DNA from 3 places in the Paenarthrobacter sp. YJN-5 genome. Region 2 is predicted to be linked to each of the others. Evidence: riboswitches for the same ligand, from Rfam matches in the RefSeq annotation. Region 2 holds a riboswitch; each other region holds the start of a gene.
What was found. Region 2 has a riboswitch for cyclic di-AMP ahead of HMI59_RS17595 (hypothetical protein). Riboswitches for the same ligand answer to the same signal wherever they lie in the genome.
Positions count from the first base shown of each region.

Region 1: linked by a shared signal. The riboswitch ahead of HMI59_RS25375 (M23 family metallopeptidase) and the one ahead of HMI59_RS17595 (hypothetical protein) in region 2 are both predicted to bind cyclic di-AMP.
Region 3: linked by a shared signal. The riboswitch ahead of HMI59_RS16575 (C40 family peptidase) and the one ahead of HMI59_RS17595 (hypothetical protein) in region 2 are both predicted to bind cyclic di-AMP.

Region 1 is NZ_CP053548.1:18,598-23,739, reverse strand. Features, by position in the region: gene HMI59_RS25385 (cytochrome c biogenesis protein ResB) at 1-595, shown strand, start outside; gene HMI59_RS25380 (SURF1 family protein) at 592-1,437, shown strand; cyclic di-AMP (ydaO/yuaA leader) riboswitch at 1,624-1,821, shown strand; gene HMI59_RS25375 (M23 family metallopeptidase) at 1,826-2,620, shown strand; gene HMI59_RS25370 (TrkH family potassium uptake protein) at 2,651-4,081, opposite strand; gene HMI59_RS25365 (vitamin K epoxide reductase family protein) at 4,169-4,837, opposite strand; gene HMI59_RS25360 (TlpA disulfide reductase family protein) at 4,879-5,142, opposite strand, start outside.
Region 2 is NZ_CP053544.1:3,804,571-3,809,712, reverse strand. Features, by position in the region: gene HMI59_RS17600 (pyridoxal-dependent decarboxylase) at 1-972, shown strand, start outside; gene HMI59_RS17595 (hypothetical protein) at 1,069-1,908, opposite strand; cyclic di-AMP (ydaO/yuaA leader) riboswitch at 1,914-2,067, opposite strand; gene HMI59_RS17590 (winged helix-turn-helix domain-containing protein) at 2,846-3,715, shown strand; gene HMI59_RS17585 (histidine phosphatase family protein) at 3,851-4,375, shown strand; gene HMI59_RS17580 (LysR family transcriptional regulator) at 4,438-5,142, opposite strand, start outside.
Region 3 is NZ_CP053544.1:3,579,015-3,584,156, reverse strand. Features, by position in the region: gene HMI59_RS16580 (M23 family metallopeptidase) at 1-404, shown strand, start outside; cyclic di-AMP (ydaO/yuaA leader) riboswitch at 544-710, shown strand; gene HMI59_RS16575 (C40 family peptidase) at 715-1,458, shown strand; gene HMI59_RS16570 (NlpC/P60 family protein) at 1,552-2,340, shown strand; gene HMI59_RS16565 (HNH endonuclease) at 2,562-3,062, shown strand; gene HMI59_RS16560 (NTP transferase domain-containing protein) at 3,124-4,011, shown strand; gene HMI59_RS16555 (molybdopterin-binding protein) at 4,008-5,142, shown strand, end outside.

The sequences.
Region 1 (5,142 bases), on a different replicon from region 2:
CGTCTACACCTCCACCGTCGTGATCAAAGCCCCCGACGCGGCACCCTCCCAGCTGGGGTTCGTCGGATTCTTTCTGCCCTCGGCAGTCACCAACGAGGCAGGCGTGGCCTACAGCTTCGATCCGGACCCGTTCAACCCCCAATTGAACCTGAATTCCTACTACGGAGACCTCGGGCTGGATACCGGGCAACCTCAAAACGTGTACAGCCTGGACGTGAAGAACCTGACCCAGCTCAACGGCCGCGACCTCCCCGCCAAAGGCATCACGCTCGGCCCCGGGGCCACCTATACGCTGCCCGAGGGCAAGGGAAGCATCAGCTTCGACGGCCTCAAGCGCTACATCGGCGTCGACGTCCGCAGCGACCCCGGCCAAGCAGGGGTTCTGGTGTTCTCCGGCCTCGCCGTGCTCGGACTGATCATCTCCCTGTACATCAACCGGCGCCGTGTCTGGGTCCGGGCCGGGAACGCCGAGGATGGCAGGACCATGGTCGAATACGGCCTCCTGGCCCGTGGCGAGGACCACCGCCTGGCCCCGGAAGCAACCGCCATCCGCTCGCTGCTGACCCGGCACTGGGGACAGGAGGACGCCCCGTGAGCTACAGCTTTCTGCTGTCCTGGCGCTGGGCGGGATACCTCCTGGCCGCCGCGGCCTTCGCCGCGGCCTGCCTTGCCCTGGGAAACTGGCAAATGGACCGCCGGAACCAGGCGGTCGCGGAGATCCGCAGGGTCCAGGAAAACTACGACAAACCACCGGTTCCCTTCGCTGAGGCCCGGGCACACTTCAACAATCCCGCACCCGACGCCAAATGGATGACCGTAGCCGTGGAAGGCCGCTACCTGCCCCAGGACCAGCGGATCATCCGCAACCGGCCCAACAATTCCGCGCCCGGCTACGAAGTCGTCGTTCCCTTCCGGCTCGCCACCGGCGAAACCATCGTCATCAACAGAGGGTGGCTGCCGATCGGGAACCAACGCCCCGGTTACCCGGACAGCGTGCCCGCCCCACCGGAAGGGCAGGTCGAGGCCGTTGTCAGGATCAAACCGGCCGAACCGGACCTGGGCCGTGACGCTCCCGCCGGCCAGCTGGCCAGCATCGACCTGGCCGGCTACCAGCAGGAAATCGGTTACCCCCTCATGACCGGCAGCTACGGCCTGATGGCCTCCGAATCCCCGCAGCCGGGAAACCTGCCGCAGCCCTTGGCCGCCCCGGCCGTGAAGGAAGGATCCAATCTTTCCTACGCCCTGCAATGGATCACCTTCGGGATCCTGGCTTTCGTCGGCTTCGGCTATATGGCCCGGCAACACGCCCGCATCAGGGCCGAGGAACACGACCAACCCGACGGGCAAGACCGGGAGGAACTCCGCTCCAAGCCGTCCCGGCGGGACCGCAGGGGAGCCGAAGAGGAAGATGCCCTGCTGGACTCCATGGGCCTTTGACTGGGCCACCGGGCACGAAGGACTACGGGCCGCCTCGACTGATCATCTGAAGATTCCTTCAGGTATGGTGGATTCCAAGCGCGGCCCGGCCTGTCGTGGCACGTCATGGACTGGCTTGGTCACGGAATTGTAACGATCGGGCTTTGTCGCTACTATTGATTCAGGTTTTTCTGTAATAAAAGCCTTTGATGCCGCACGCTGAACCCCGCCGGTGGCATTGATCGACGATCTTTTCCGCGGCGGGGGTGGAGGACCCAGAACCGGCAGCCAATCTGCCTTGGGGTGAAGCCGTGCGTCGAGGGCCAGAGGGCAATCGATGCGCGGCCGGGCTTGTTCCTTGGCCCGAACCCGACAGCTAACTTCGCAGGCGGATCGAAAGGATCCTTGCGTGGCAACTTCATCTCCCCGTGGCCGCCGCCGGAAACCCACCACCGCCATCATGGCGTTGTCGGCCTCCCGGACCGCGGCCGCCCGAACACCCCGCCACGCCTCAGCCAGCGGCATGACCTGGAGCCGGGGCAAACAGGTGACAGCCGCGACGACCTTGGGCGTGGCCACGGTCCTCACCGTCGCGCTGACCGCCGCGCACGCCAACCCGGCTCCCACCGCCACCACCGAACAGGTGGCAGCTTCCGCGGCAACGGCCGCGCCGGTGCAGGCCTCGGCGGGGGCGTCGATCAGTTTCGAACGCCCGGGGGTCACCACTAAGGCGGCCCCGCCCGCGAAGGCGCCGGTAGCGGCGGCCGGTGCGGTGGCTGCCCCCAAGGGAGCCAGCACGTCCCCTGCTGCGTCCTCGGGCCGGCTCGGAGCGCCGTTGGCCAGCATGTCCATTGCGTCGCCGTTTGGCATCCGAACCAGCCCGATCACCGGAACAGGTGAACTTCACACCGGCCAGGATCTCGTCGCGGCCTGCCAAACCGCGGTGTTCGCTGCGGGCGCCGGGACCGTTGTGGAGGCCGGCTGGTCACCCTATGGCGGCGGAAACCGGATCGTGGTCGACCACGGCAACGGACTCAAAAGCACCTACAACCACCTGGCCGCCATCGAAACCGCTGTGGGCGCGACCGTCGGCGCGGGCCAACGGATCGCAGCGGCCGGGACCACCGGAAACTCCACCGGCTGCCACCTGCACTTCGAGGTCCTGCTCAACGGACAGACCGTCAACCCCCAGGGATGGCTCTAACCCCTGGCTCCGGTGCCTGCCGTCAGGTTCTCAGCCAATGATGGGTCGCTCTTCCGGGTAGTGGAACAGCTGGCTGCGCTGGCGCAGGGCCAGGCCCGCAGCAAGGGTGACAGTCCCCAACCGGCCGGCGAACATGAGGGCTGTGAGGACGTAAACGCCCGACGGCGGCAGCTCGGCACTGAGGTTGGTGCTCAGTCCCACGGTGGCAAAGGCGGAAATGGTTTCAAAGAGCACCCTGTCCAGTGAAGCGCCGCTGATGGAAAGCAACAGGAATGCGGCGACGGAGACCAGGGTGGCTCCGGCAACGATCACCGAGATGGCCACCCGCATGGTGCCTTGGGGGATGGTGCGGCCGTAGACCTTGACGTCGGCGTCGCCTCGGGCCTCGGCAACAATGGCGAGGAACATGACGGCAATGGTGGTCACTTTGATGCCACCGGCCGTGGAGGCGGAGCCGCCGCCGGCGAACATGAGCGCATCCGTGAGCAGCATGGTGGTGGGCTCCAGCTGGTTCTGGTCCACCAGGTTGAACCCGCCGGACCGCGTCATCACGGACGCGAACAGCGAATGGACAACTTTCTCGCCGGCCGTCATGGTGCCGATGGTCCGGGTGTTGTCCCACTCCATCAGGGCCCAGAGGACGGTACCTGCGAGCAGCAGGATGAAGGACACCTGGATGGTGAGCTTGGTGTGGAGGTTCCACTTCTTCCAGTTCAGGCCGTTTTGCTGGAGGACCATCACCACGGGAAAGCCGAGGCTGCCCAGGAAAACGCCCAGCATGAGCGGGATGAGGATCCAGAGGTCTGTCTCGTACGGGACAATGCCGTCGGAGTGGGGCGTGAAGCCGGCGTTGTTGAAGGAGGAGATCGAGTAGAAGACTCCGTGCCAGACCGACTGCCAGAACGGTTCGCCCAGGAGCATGAACCGGGGAATCAGGGCCAGGGCAAGGGCGGCCTCGATCACCACGGACGTGACAATGACGATCCGCAGGAGGGTACCCACTTCGCCGAGCCGGCCCGCGTTGTTCATGGCTTCCTGGGCAATGAGTTTGCCACGGACACCCAGCCGCTTGCTGACCATGAGGGCCAGCAGGGAGGCGAGGGTCAAGGTACCCAAACCACCCACGAAGATGCCTATGAGGATGACCAGTTGCCCGAAGAAGGACCAGTGCGTGGCCGTTGATACCACCGTCAGGCCCGTGACGCAGACGCTGGACACTGCCGTGAACATGGCCTGGTGCAGGGGCGTGGATTCACCCGATGCGGAGGAAGCCGGCAGGGACAGCAGGCCGGTAAAGAGCAGGATGACGAAAACGAAGACCGTGAACGCCAGACGGGCCGGGTTGGTGTTCGCGATCGAGTCGACAAAATCACGCAGTCCGGTGAGGACGGTGGGCCGGTCGGGCCCGGGGACCGGCCGCGGTCCGGGACGGTGGTGATCCGGGCGTTGCTTCTGCTCCATGCGCGGTGGTCCTTGTCCTTGGTCGTGAGGGGCACTGCCCGTCACAGGAGATTCCCTCGATGGCCGCCGCGCAGCGGGGTGGGGCTGCTAAAGGCCGGGGGTGCCCACGAAGACGTGGAGGAAGGCGAAGAAGATGCTCGCCGCGACGGCCACGTACAGCAAGGCGGTCATGACCCAGCCCGATTCGCCGACGACGCGCGCCGCCCGGGCGGGGAGGGTGATGATGCCGTGGGTGATGTTCCGTGCGGTGACCCAAACGAACAGCGGAATCATCACCGCCCAGACGACCATGCAGAACGGGCACAGGACGTGGATCGCGTACAGCGCCTGGGACCAGAGCCAGATGACGAAGGCGAAGCCCAGCGTGACACCGGCTTGGAGTCCGAGCCAATACCAGCGCGCGAAGACCGCCCCGGACAGCAGGCCCGTGCCGGTGGTGATGATGACAGCGAACGCCACGATCCCGATGAACATGTTGGGAAACCCGAAGACCGAACTCTGCCAGGTCTGCATGACCTGGCCGCAGGAGATCCAGGGGTTGATGTCGCAGACGGTCTCATAACCGGGGTTGCTCAGTTTCTGGAGTTTCTCCAGGACCAGGATCCCGGAGGCCAGCCAGCCAAGGACGCCGGCAACGACGAGGAGCCACCCGAAGGGCTTGTCGCGGGTCATCAGCACGGGTGCGGCGTCTCTGGCGGCCGCCGGGGCGGTGTCCCCGGCGGGGCCGGTGCCGGTCGGGGGTGTGGTGGTCGTCATCGTGGGGTGTCTTTCGTCGTTGCTGCCGGGGGTGGACCGGTTCAGGTTCCGGCCGCGGCTGAGGTGATCAGGGCCTTCAGGGTGCCCTTCTGGGTTGCTCCGAGGATGCGGGCGCTGACGCGTCCTTGCTTGTCCAGGACCAGCGTCGTGGGCACCGCCCGGGGCGGGACATACTCTGTCATGGCCAGCAGGACGGCCCCGTCGCTGTCATCAAAGCTCGGGTAGGCGATGTTGAAGGTCCGTTCGAAGGCCGCGGCCGTGGCGGCGTCGTCGCGGACGTTGACGCCGTAGAACAGCACGCCCTG
Region 2 (5,142 bases):
GGGGCCACGACCGCCAACTTCGTCGGGCTTGCCGCGGGAAGACAGCACCTGATGGATGAGGCCGGCTGGGACCTGGAAGGCCTCGGCCTGTCCGGGGCACCGAGGATCACAGTGTTCGCGGGGCGGGAGCGGCACGCTGCGGTGGACCTCGCTTTGAGGTACCTGGGCCTGGGGACATGTGTTCCCGTGGACGCAGACAGGGAAGGCCGGATCCTGCCTGATGCGCTTGAGGACGCCATGGGAGAGCAACCCGGCCCGGCGATCGTATGCCTCCAGGCAGGCAACCTGCACTCGGGTGCCTTCGATCCCATGGCTGACTCCATCGCAGTGGCCCGCGACCGCGGGGCGTGGGTCCACGTGGACGGCGCCTTCGGTTTATGGGCGGCTGCGAGCCCGAAACTGCGGGAACGCCTGGCAGGTGTGGAGCTCGCCGATTCCTGGGCCACCGATGCCCATAAGACACTCAACGTTCCTTACGATTGCGGCCTGGCAATCGTGGCCCGCCCCGAAGCCATGAGGCGTGCCTTCAGCGTTCATACGAGTTACCTGATAGCGACGGATGCCGGGCCGGGGGACCCTTTCGAGAAAGTTCCGGAGATGTCCCGCCGCGCCCGCGGAATTCCTGTGTGGGCAGCCTTGCGCCAGTTGGGCCGGAACGGTGTCATCGACATGGTGGAGCGGCTGGCCGCGAACGCGCGGGCGCTCGCTGACGGCCTATCCTCGATCCCCGGGGTGGAAGTGCTCAATGACGTGGTGTTCACGCAGGTCTCGGTGAGTTTCGGGACCGACGAACGGACGCGCAGGATTACCCAGCGGCTCATGGCAGAAGGCGTCGTGTGGATGTCAGGGTCTTCCTGGCAGGGGCGGGATATCCTGCGGATCTCCGTCAGCAACTGGTCCACGGACGACGCCGATGTGGCGGCGTCGGTGGAAGCAGTCCGGCGTGCGGTGGAGCAGGAACCCGAAGCCTAGTTAAACGCCAAAGCCGCCCCCGTTTCCGCCACACGCTCCAGTAGGTACTGGTGCGTGTGGCGGCAACGGGAGCGGCATCTCAGGCAACGTCCGGGTTTAGTACCAGTTGTTGGCCAGGTGGAATGCCAGGGCTGCCGACGGCGAGCCGTAGCGTTCCTTGATGTAGTTCAGACCCCACTTGATCTGGGTCTGGTAGTTGGTCTGCCAGTCAGCACCGGCGGAAGCCATCTTGCCGGCGGGCAGCGACTGGACAATGCCGTAAGCACCGCTGGAAGCGTTGGTGGCAGTGGTGCGCCAGTTCGATTCCTTTTCCCACAGCGTGTTCAGGGCGGTCATTTCACCCGGACCCCAGCCGTAGTTGGCCAGAATGCTGGCAGCGTAGGCCTTGGCAGCGGCAGGATCGTCAACGGCCTTGGGGGCGGCAGCGGCGGCAGCAGCTTCTGCCGCAGCCTTGTCCGCAGCGGCCTTGGCGGCGGCGTCGGCTGCAGCCTTCTCAGCGGCAGCCTGGGCAGCAGCAGCCTGCTCGGCGGCGGCCTTGTCAGCTGCTGCCTTTTCGGCGGCGGCCTTCTCCGCAGCAGCCTTTTCAGCAGCGGCCTTCGCAGCTGCGGCCTTTTCAGCAGCGGCGCGCTTGGCGGCCTCAGCCTGGGCGGCGGCTTCAGCGGCAGCGTTCTCGCGGGTCTGCGGGTCCACCTGGACCGAAGCCTGGGTCTGTGCCGCCTGGCTCATCTCCGGAAGGTTGAACGTGGCGTTTGCGGCCTGCCCGAGCGATGCAACGCCCAGCGCGGCTGCGACGACGCCGGCTGCTACCGACATGCGGTGGCCGGTCCTACCCTGGCGGGCAGCGTTCTTCAGAACATTCTGCGACTTGGTCAGGGGAGCGTTGTTCTCGTCACGGTGACGCGCCTCATGGCGCGACTGATCCTTGAATTCAGACATGTGTGATTACCTCTCAGCGCCTGCGGAGTTAGCTGTCGGGTTCGGATGAGGTCATCCGGCCGCGCGTGTAGCTGCGGCTTCACCCCAAGGACCGGCGCAATGCCTGGCCCGGAGACTCTGGGTCCCCCGTCTCTGCCTCGAAATCAGAACGGAACTCCGGGAAGTGGCAGAGCTCGGCGCATCCCGGGTGTGGGCCAAGGTTGGGGCGACCCACTCGTTCGACGGTACAGGAGGTTAAAGCGAAAGTCACATTTAGGTAACAGAGATCACGACGCCGGTGCGTCGCCTTGCCGGATTCGCCGCGGTCGGGATGTGCCCCAACGAAGGGCGGGGCAGGATGCGCCACGGCGCCGCGACAATCGGGGACACTGAGGCTGCACGGGGGTTCGCAGGTGGCGTTCGGAGCTTTTAGCAGATTGGAAGCCTGAATATCGAGCCTGGCGTCCACTTCGATTGGACAGCATCCGTTTCAGATCGTGAGATTCCGCTGGTCGGGCGCTCGCGGGAATCCAGAGGGGCATCATGCCCCATTGATCGAAGAAAGTTCAGCCAGAACGCAATATTTCTGCCCTTGACCGAACAAAACCGCATTCATTTTTGCGATCCGCTGAATTGTGATTTGCGGCACAATACTCGCGCTTATCTCAGAATGTGGACGTTTCCGCCCTTTGTTACTTGCGTGTTGTCATTGTTACGTTGCACACTTCCAATGTGAACAAGAACTCAACAGCACCTGCAGCCGCAGCAATCTTCTCCAGCACACCCGCTGGCGACGAGTCCCGCTGTTGTCGAATGCAAGCCTAACTTCCCACCCCAAGAAAAGTTTCAGGCATTCGCCCCCTAGCCCACCGTTGGGCGCCCCTCCCCAAAACTCATTGCGGGGACACCAGCATTCGAAGCCGCGATGACGGCTATTCACTTTTGAGGTAAGCACTCCATGTCAGTTGCATCCGGATACGTCCACATCTCCGTCCGTAACGCCAACAAGGCCGCTTCCAACGCCGGCCTCCGCCCCGGTTTCGGTAACCGCCCCGGTTACGCACCCGGTACCCAGGCTGCTGCCCAGCAGGCTCCGGGCTACGTTCCCCAGGGCTACAACCCGAACTCCTACGGACAGTTGCGCGCCGTGCCTGCCGCTACCGAGCCCGCAGCCATGACGGCACCCACTCCGGTGGTGGCCCAGTCCGAGCGCCTCCGGCCCGTGGCCAATGACAACGTAGCCCGCGGATTCGTGCTCTACATGGGCATTGACGAAGAGACCGCAGCTGCTGCCGGGACCTCCATTGCCAAGCTGGCCCAGGAAATTCGTGCTTACGCCCAGTCGCTCGTGACCGGCGCGGAAAGCTATGCCGCCGTCGCCGTTGCTCCCGCCAGCGCACCCGGGTCGGCACTCGACGTCGTACGTTCCACGTTCGGTGACCCCACCGTCGCCGCACGCCAGCGCACCGAAGCCGCGCGTCCGGCGCCCCAGCAGGAGGCGCGCCCGTCCGGCGTGCTCATCGACCTCGCCCGCCGCGAAGTCCACCTCGACGGCGAATCGCTGAACCTGACGTTCAAGGAATTCGAACTCCTCAACTACCTCGTGGAGAACGGCACCCGCACGGTGGGCCGTGACGAGCTCCTCGAAGGCCTGTGGCGGAACGCCGAGGAAGTCCCCAACGAGCGCACCATCGACGTCCACATCCGTCGTCTCCGCTCCAAGCTGGGCCGCCTCGCCAACACCGTTCGCACGGTCCGTGGCCAGGGCTACCGTTTTTACGAGCACCCCGAGGTCATCGTCTGGGCCGCTCCGGAATACTCGATCTGATCCTGTAACTGCCGAAAGGCGGCACATCCCTCTGCGCCTGCGCTCACTCGAGCAACCACGGCGCTGACGGAATGTGCCGCCTTTCGTCTTGTCTGGTCAGTGAGCATCTGGCTGGCGCGGCTATAAAGTATTTGGATGAGCGACCACCACCTGAGACGGCTTGTGATCATGCGCCACGCCAAGGCGGACTGGCCCGTGGGTGTGCCCGACCATGAACGCCCCCTCGAGGAACGCGGGCACCGCGAAGCCCCGTTGGCCGGAAAATGGCTGTTGAAGCACAAGGTGGTCCCTGATTTCATCCTGTGTTCCTCGGCGCTCCGCACGCGCCAGACCTGCACGTGGATCTGCGATGAACTGGGCGAAAAAGCTCCTACGCCCAAGCTCGAGAACGGGCTGTACGCAGCCTCGGCCACAGAGATGCTCGCGGTCATCAACCACGTACCGGACACAGTTACTACGTTGATGGTGATCTCCCACATGCCGGGCGTGCAGGACCTTGCCATGCGTCTGGCTTCCCGGGACTCGGACCACGACGCCTACATGGATGCCGCCACCCGCTACCCGACCAGCGCCTTGACCGTGCTGGAGACGGAGAAGCCTTGGGCTGAGCTCGACGGGCAAGACGCGCGATTGATCCACTTCAAGGTGCCGCGCCACTAACCCCCCGCCTCTTACCCCAACTGGCTGGCATTAGGGGTTGTTCTCAGCGCTTTTGGCAACCACTAATGCGAGTCAGTCGGGACCGCGGGGAGCTCTTCAGCGGCGGCCACCTCCCGGAGAAGGCGAACCGTGTGGCGGATGTTGGGACTCGCTGCCATGGTCTTGCGGTACACGATCCCTACGGCGCGCTGCTGCACGGGATTCACTACCGGGACGGCAACAACCCCTGCCGGAAGTGGCGGCCTGCCCAGCCGGGGGACCAGCGCCACGGCCACCGACTGTTCCACCATGGCGATGTGCGTCGAAAAGTCGGGATCGTAGACGCGAATATCCGGCACGCGGCCCAATCCAGCGAAGATCTGCAGCAAGGCCTCGTTACAGATGGCTCCCGCCGGAGTGCTCACCCACGTTTCGTCCAACAGGTCAAGACGTTCGACGGCGGTCCTCGCCGCCAGCGGATGGCTGACGTTGAGCAGGACGTCGGCCTGGTCGAGGCACAAGTCTTCGTGGGCCATGTTCTCCGGGATCACGAGTGGCACGGAGTTCCAGTTGTGGACCACCGCGAGCTCGGCCTCGCCGGTTGCAACGCGTTGGATGGCCTCGCGCGGGTCCTCGGCGAGCACGCTGACCTCCAGCTCGGAATCGGTAGTCGCGATCCGTCCCAGCATGGGGCCCACCAGGCCACGGCAGGCTGTGGAGAAGGCCACCAGCCGGAGTGTGCCGGACGGCTTCTCCGGATCCGCCAGCAGGGTTGCCTGCAATTCCTC
Region 3 (5,142 bases), 230 kb from region 2:
CCAGCTCCTCCAAGGGCACCATGGCCAGCCCCTTGGATACCCTCAGCACTGCATCACCGTTCGGCTACCGCATCAGCCCGCTGACAGGCGGCAGCGGCGATTTCCACCGCGGCCAGGACTTCGTGGCCCAGTGCGGCACGGCAGTCCACGCTGCTGCGGCAGGCAAGGTCACCTTTGCGGGTTGGCATGAATACGGTGGAGGCAACCGCGTGGTAGTGGACCATGGCAACGGCCTGGAAACCACCTACAACCACTTGTCGTCATTCAACGTCAAGGTCGGCGACACCGTGAATCGCGGAGATACCGTTGCCTTGAGCGGCACCACGGGCGCTTCCACCGGCTGCCACCTCCACTTCGAAGTCCAGGTCAACGGCGAAGTCGTCGACCCCATGGGCTGGCTCTAACCCGAGTTGATGGTCGTCTCTCGCATTCTTGACACGCCCCGTGATCTGAATGTGACATTTGCGTTCAACTGTTGTACCGTACAAAGCGCATCGGCTTTTTAGGGGGCCGATGCACTTGGGTGGATTGCCTAGCTCTGCCACCACTCAAGGTCCGTTCGCATAATTCGTCTGGCAGGGGCGGGGGAACCAATTTTGGTCTTCGAAAGAGGGCCTTGGGGTTAAGTCACAAACGCTTCCAACGGCGTGTGGCCGGATGACTCCCATCCGAATCCGACAGCTCACCTCGCAGGCATTGGGAGAGGCTACCTTCGTGTCATCACGCACTACTTCTGCGCGCCACCGCGCCCAGACGGTTACCCCGTTGAACACTCTTTCCAAGGCTGTTTCAGCGAATGCCGGAACCGTCGGCCGCCAGGCCGCAGTCCTTGCAGCAGCATCGGGCCTGGTCCTCAGCGTCGGCCTTCCTGCCCAGGCAGCGGATACTGACGTTTCCAAGGCTGAGTCCAGCGCACAGCAGCTGGTGACCACCGCCGTCGTCACGGCGGAACCAACCGCCACTGTTTCCTTTGAGAGCCCCGTTGTGGTTACCAAGGAAGCCCCCAAGATCCAGCGCGCTTCCCAGACCACGCAGCGCTCCCAGGCCAACGGCAACCAGAATGCCGGCCAGGGCGAGGCCGCAGTCACCGCCAAGTCCGCCGGCTCCAAGGATTCCGCAGCCAGCGCCGCGGCTTCGGGCCTCGCAGCAATCGCGTACACCGGCATCGGCCACCCGTACGTCTGGGGCGGCACCACCCCCAACGGTTGGGACTGCTCCGGCTTCACCCAGTGGGTTTACGCACAGGCCGGCATCAGCATTCCCCGCGTCAATGCATGGACCGCCATGAAGCCCACCAGCACTCCCGCTCCCGGCGACCTCGTCATGCAGAACGGCGGTGCCCACGTTGGTATTTACGTCGGCAACGGCATGATGGTCAGTGCCCTGAACCCCAGCCAGGGCACGCTGCTTCACTCGGTAGCTTCTACCGGAACCTCCTCCTTCTTCACCCTGCGCTAAGAACCGTCCAGGTAAGCCAGCGCGCCCCCAGGTGCTGGCCTGCCCATGACCCGCGTGCTTCCCAGCGGCACGCGGAAACGAAAAGAGATCATCATGACCAGTGCAAACAAGGTTGCGCGGCACCGGGCCGAGGCTCCCAAGACCAGCTCACTTGCCGTGATTGCAAAGGCAGTTTCGGTGAACGCCGGTGGCGTCGGCCGCCAGGCAGCAGTGATCGCCGCGGCTTCGGGCTTGGTCCTGACCAGTGGCGTTGCTGCCAATGCGGCGGATACCAATGTGGATCGCGAGTCCACCTCAACCACCTCCCTGGACATCCAGTCCGTTGTGCAATCCACCATCGCCGCTGACTCCACCGTTGCCATCTCCTACGAGAGCCCGGTTGTCACCACGGTCGAGGCGCCCGCGCCCGTCGTGGAGAAAGCCCCGGCCAAGGCTGAAGCGAAGAGCACCGCACGGGAAGCCACTGTCTCAGCTTCCAACGCTGGTGGCGGCGCGACCGTGGCAGTCAGCAACGCCGCACCGGCAGCAAAGGCTCCGGCTGCTTCCAGTGGCCTCGGTGCGGCCATTGCCGCTGCAGCCTACGCCCAGCTCGGCGTGACCCAGGACTGCACCATGTTGGTTACCAACTCCCTCGCAGCCGTGGGTATCAACTTCCATGACTGGCCTGCGGGTTACCTTTCCCTTGGACGTACGGTCAGCGCAGCGGAAGCCCAGCCGGGCGACCTCGCTTACTACGCCAACGGTGGCCTGGCCGGACAGGCCCACATCGCCGTCTACGTCGGCAACGGCATGGCAGTGCATGGCGGATGGAACGGATCCACCACTGCTCTGTTCAGCGTCAACGTCGGCTCCGGTCCGGTCTTCATCCGGGTCAACGGCTGATCGAACTTTAAGGAAATACCCCGCAGGTTTCACCTGCGGGGTATTTCCGTCTTAAGGGTCAGGGCCGGGGCCTGTGGGCGACATCACAAGCTAATTCCACTGATAATTCGTTGATATGGCATATAGGTGCTTACTCTTATGGTGTCGATCCACAGCCCGTACATGCAGAGGGCAGCCGGCCCTCGTGCCCCTGGCGGGTGCGGCCGTTAAGAGGTACGTGCATGCGCACACTCGTTCTGAATGCTGGATATGAACCGCTGGCGGTAGTTACCTTCCGCCGGGCGCTGGTCCTTGTGCTCACCGGAAAAGCAAGCGTAGTGGCCGAAGGCGGCGAACCTGTCGTCGGGCCGCAGGAGATTCTGGGACGCCCGTCCGTGATCCTCCTCAATCGCTACATCCGGCCGCGGTACAACAGGATTACGGCCGTCAGCCGGCGCGGAGTTCTCCGCCGCGACGGCCACCGCTGCGCCTACTGCGGTAAGACAGCCCACACCATAGACCACGTCCACCCCAAATCCAGGGGCGGCGCGGATTCCTGGGAAAACCTGGTTGCGGCGTGCCTGAAATGCAATAACGCCAAGAGCGACCACACGCCGGCAGAGATGGGTTGGAAACTCCGTTTCACACCCGGCGTTCCCTCCGGAACCATGTGGCAGATCAAAGAACTCGAGAAGCCTGCGCCGGACTGGGATCCGTTCCTCTTGCCGGAATCCGCTGCCTGATTGATGTGCGTCCGCCTTATGCGGCACCGGCAATCCTGTGCGGCACCGGTAATCTGGGCGGATGGAGTTCAACGCAGTGATCTTGGCGGGTGGCAGGGCCACCCGCCTTGGCGGTGTGCCCAAACCTTCGCTGACCTACGACGGCGCCACCCTGCTTTCGCATGCCCTGGACGCAGCCCGGGGTGCTGTGGCAACCGTGGTGGTTGGCCCCGATCCCGGCACCTTGCCGCCCGGCGTGCTGACTGCACGGGAGGAACCTGTGTTCGCCGGTCCTGCTGCGGCGATTGCCGTAGGCCTGGCTGCCCTGGCGGATCGAGGGGCCGCCCCTTGGACCCTGGTCCTCGCGTGCGACATGCCGCATGCCTCCCGCGGTGTGCAAGCGTTGTTGGCTGCGCTGATTGCCACGCCGGAGACCGAGGGCGCCATGGCCGTGTCCCCGGACGGGCGCAAGCAGCCGTTGCTGGGGATCTACAGCACACAGGCCATGGAAAGGGAAGTGGCCCTGGCATCGGGCGAGGGAGGGTTAACGAACTCTTCAGTGTTCCGCCTGCTTGCTAGGCTGAAGGTGATGGCGGTGCCTGTTCCCAGTGGTTCCACGGATGACGTGGACACGTGGGCAGACGCCGCGGTACTGGGCATAGACAAACAGCAGGAGGCGGACGTGAAGAGCCAGGAAGAGACTCTCGAGGAATGGTGCCGCATGCTGCTGCAGGCATTCGAACTTGAAGGCGTCGAGGTGGATGTCAACGAGGTCCTCGCCGTTGCCGGCGTTGCGGCGCATTCCGTAGTGCGTCCCGCTGCACCCCTGACCACGTTCATTGCCGGCTATGCGGCCGGAATGGCCCGGGGTATCGGGCAAGCCAACGACGACGCGGCCATGAGTGCTGCCCTCGGCTTGGCACGCCAAGTGGCTAAGCAATACCCGGAACCCGGGGCAGAATCGGAATGACCGCGGCCCCGGAACAGGGCCACCACGCGGCACATACCTGGCAGGAGGCCCGGCAGCGCGCCTTTGAGGTTGCTGCTCCCATCCCCGCGAGCCCCGTTCCCCTGAGGGCTGCGCTCGGCCGGACGCTTTCCTCGGATGTACTGGCTCTCCAGGACATGCCCCACTATGCCTCGTCCGCCATGGATGGGTGGGCTGTCAACGGCAGCGGACCCTGGATACTGAGCGAACCGGGGCAGCGCCTTGCCCCGTACCAAGCCAGCCCGATCGTTACCGGCGGACTCATTCCGCCCGGGGCCAAGGCAGTACTGCGCAGCGAGAGCGGCGTCATCACCACGGACGACGACGGCCTGCCGGTACTTGCGCTCGGCGGAGCCGCCAAACCCGGGGAGCCCCGCAACGGGCAGCACATCCGTAAAGCCGCGGAGGAAGCAGCCGAGGGCGAGGTCCTGATCAAGGCCGGGGTGGTCCTGAATCCCGCCCATCTGGCCCTGGCGGCCTTGGCCGGACTGGACGAGGTGGAGGTGCTTGGCAAGCCGCTGGTCCGTTTCCTCTTGACGGGTTCCGAAGTGGTGGATCAGGGCATGCCCGGCCCGGGCCAGGTCCGTGACACCTTCGGTCCGCAGCTTGGCGGGGTGGTTGAACTTCTTGGCGGCATAGCGGGGGAGCAGGTCAGGGTCGGCGACAGCTACGAAGATTGGCTTGCCGCCCTGCAGGACGTCGAACCGGACGTCCCCCAAGAAGCCGCGGGGTTGGCGGACGTGGACGCGGAGCCGCCGGCCGACGTCGTCATTACCACGGGCGGTACCGGCCGCTCCGGTACCGACCACTTCCGGAAAGCGATCGCAGAGCTCGGCGGAACGCTGCTGATCGACGGCATCGCCATGCGCCCGGGGCACCCCGCTGTTTTGGCGGAGCTTCCGGATGGACGGTTCGTCCTGGGCCTGCCTGGCAACCCGTTGGCCGCCATGATGGCACTGTTCACGGTGGGTGGACCACTGCTGGCCGCCTTGGGGCATGGCAGCATGCCGGACACAGGCGAGGTGCCCTCCGGTGCCATGATCGACGCCGACCCCGGGCGCACCCGGTTGATGCCGTTCAAACTGGTCTACGGCCTGGCCTCACCCGCCCAAC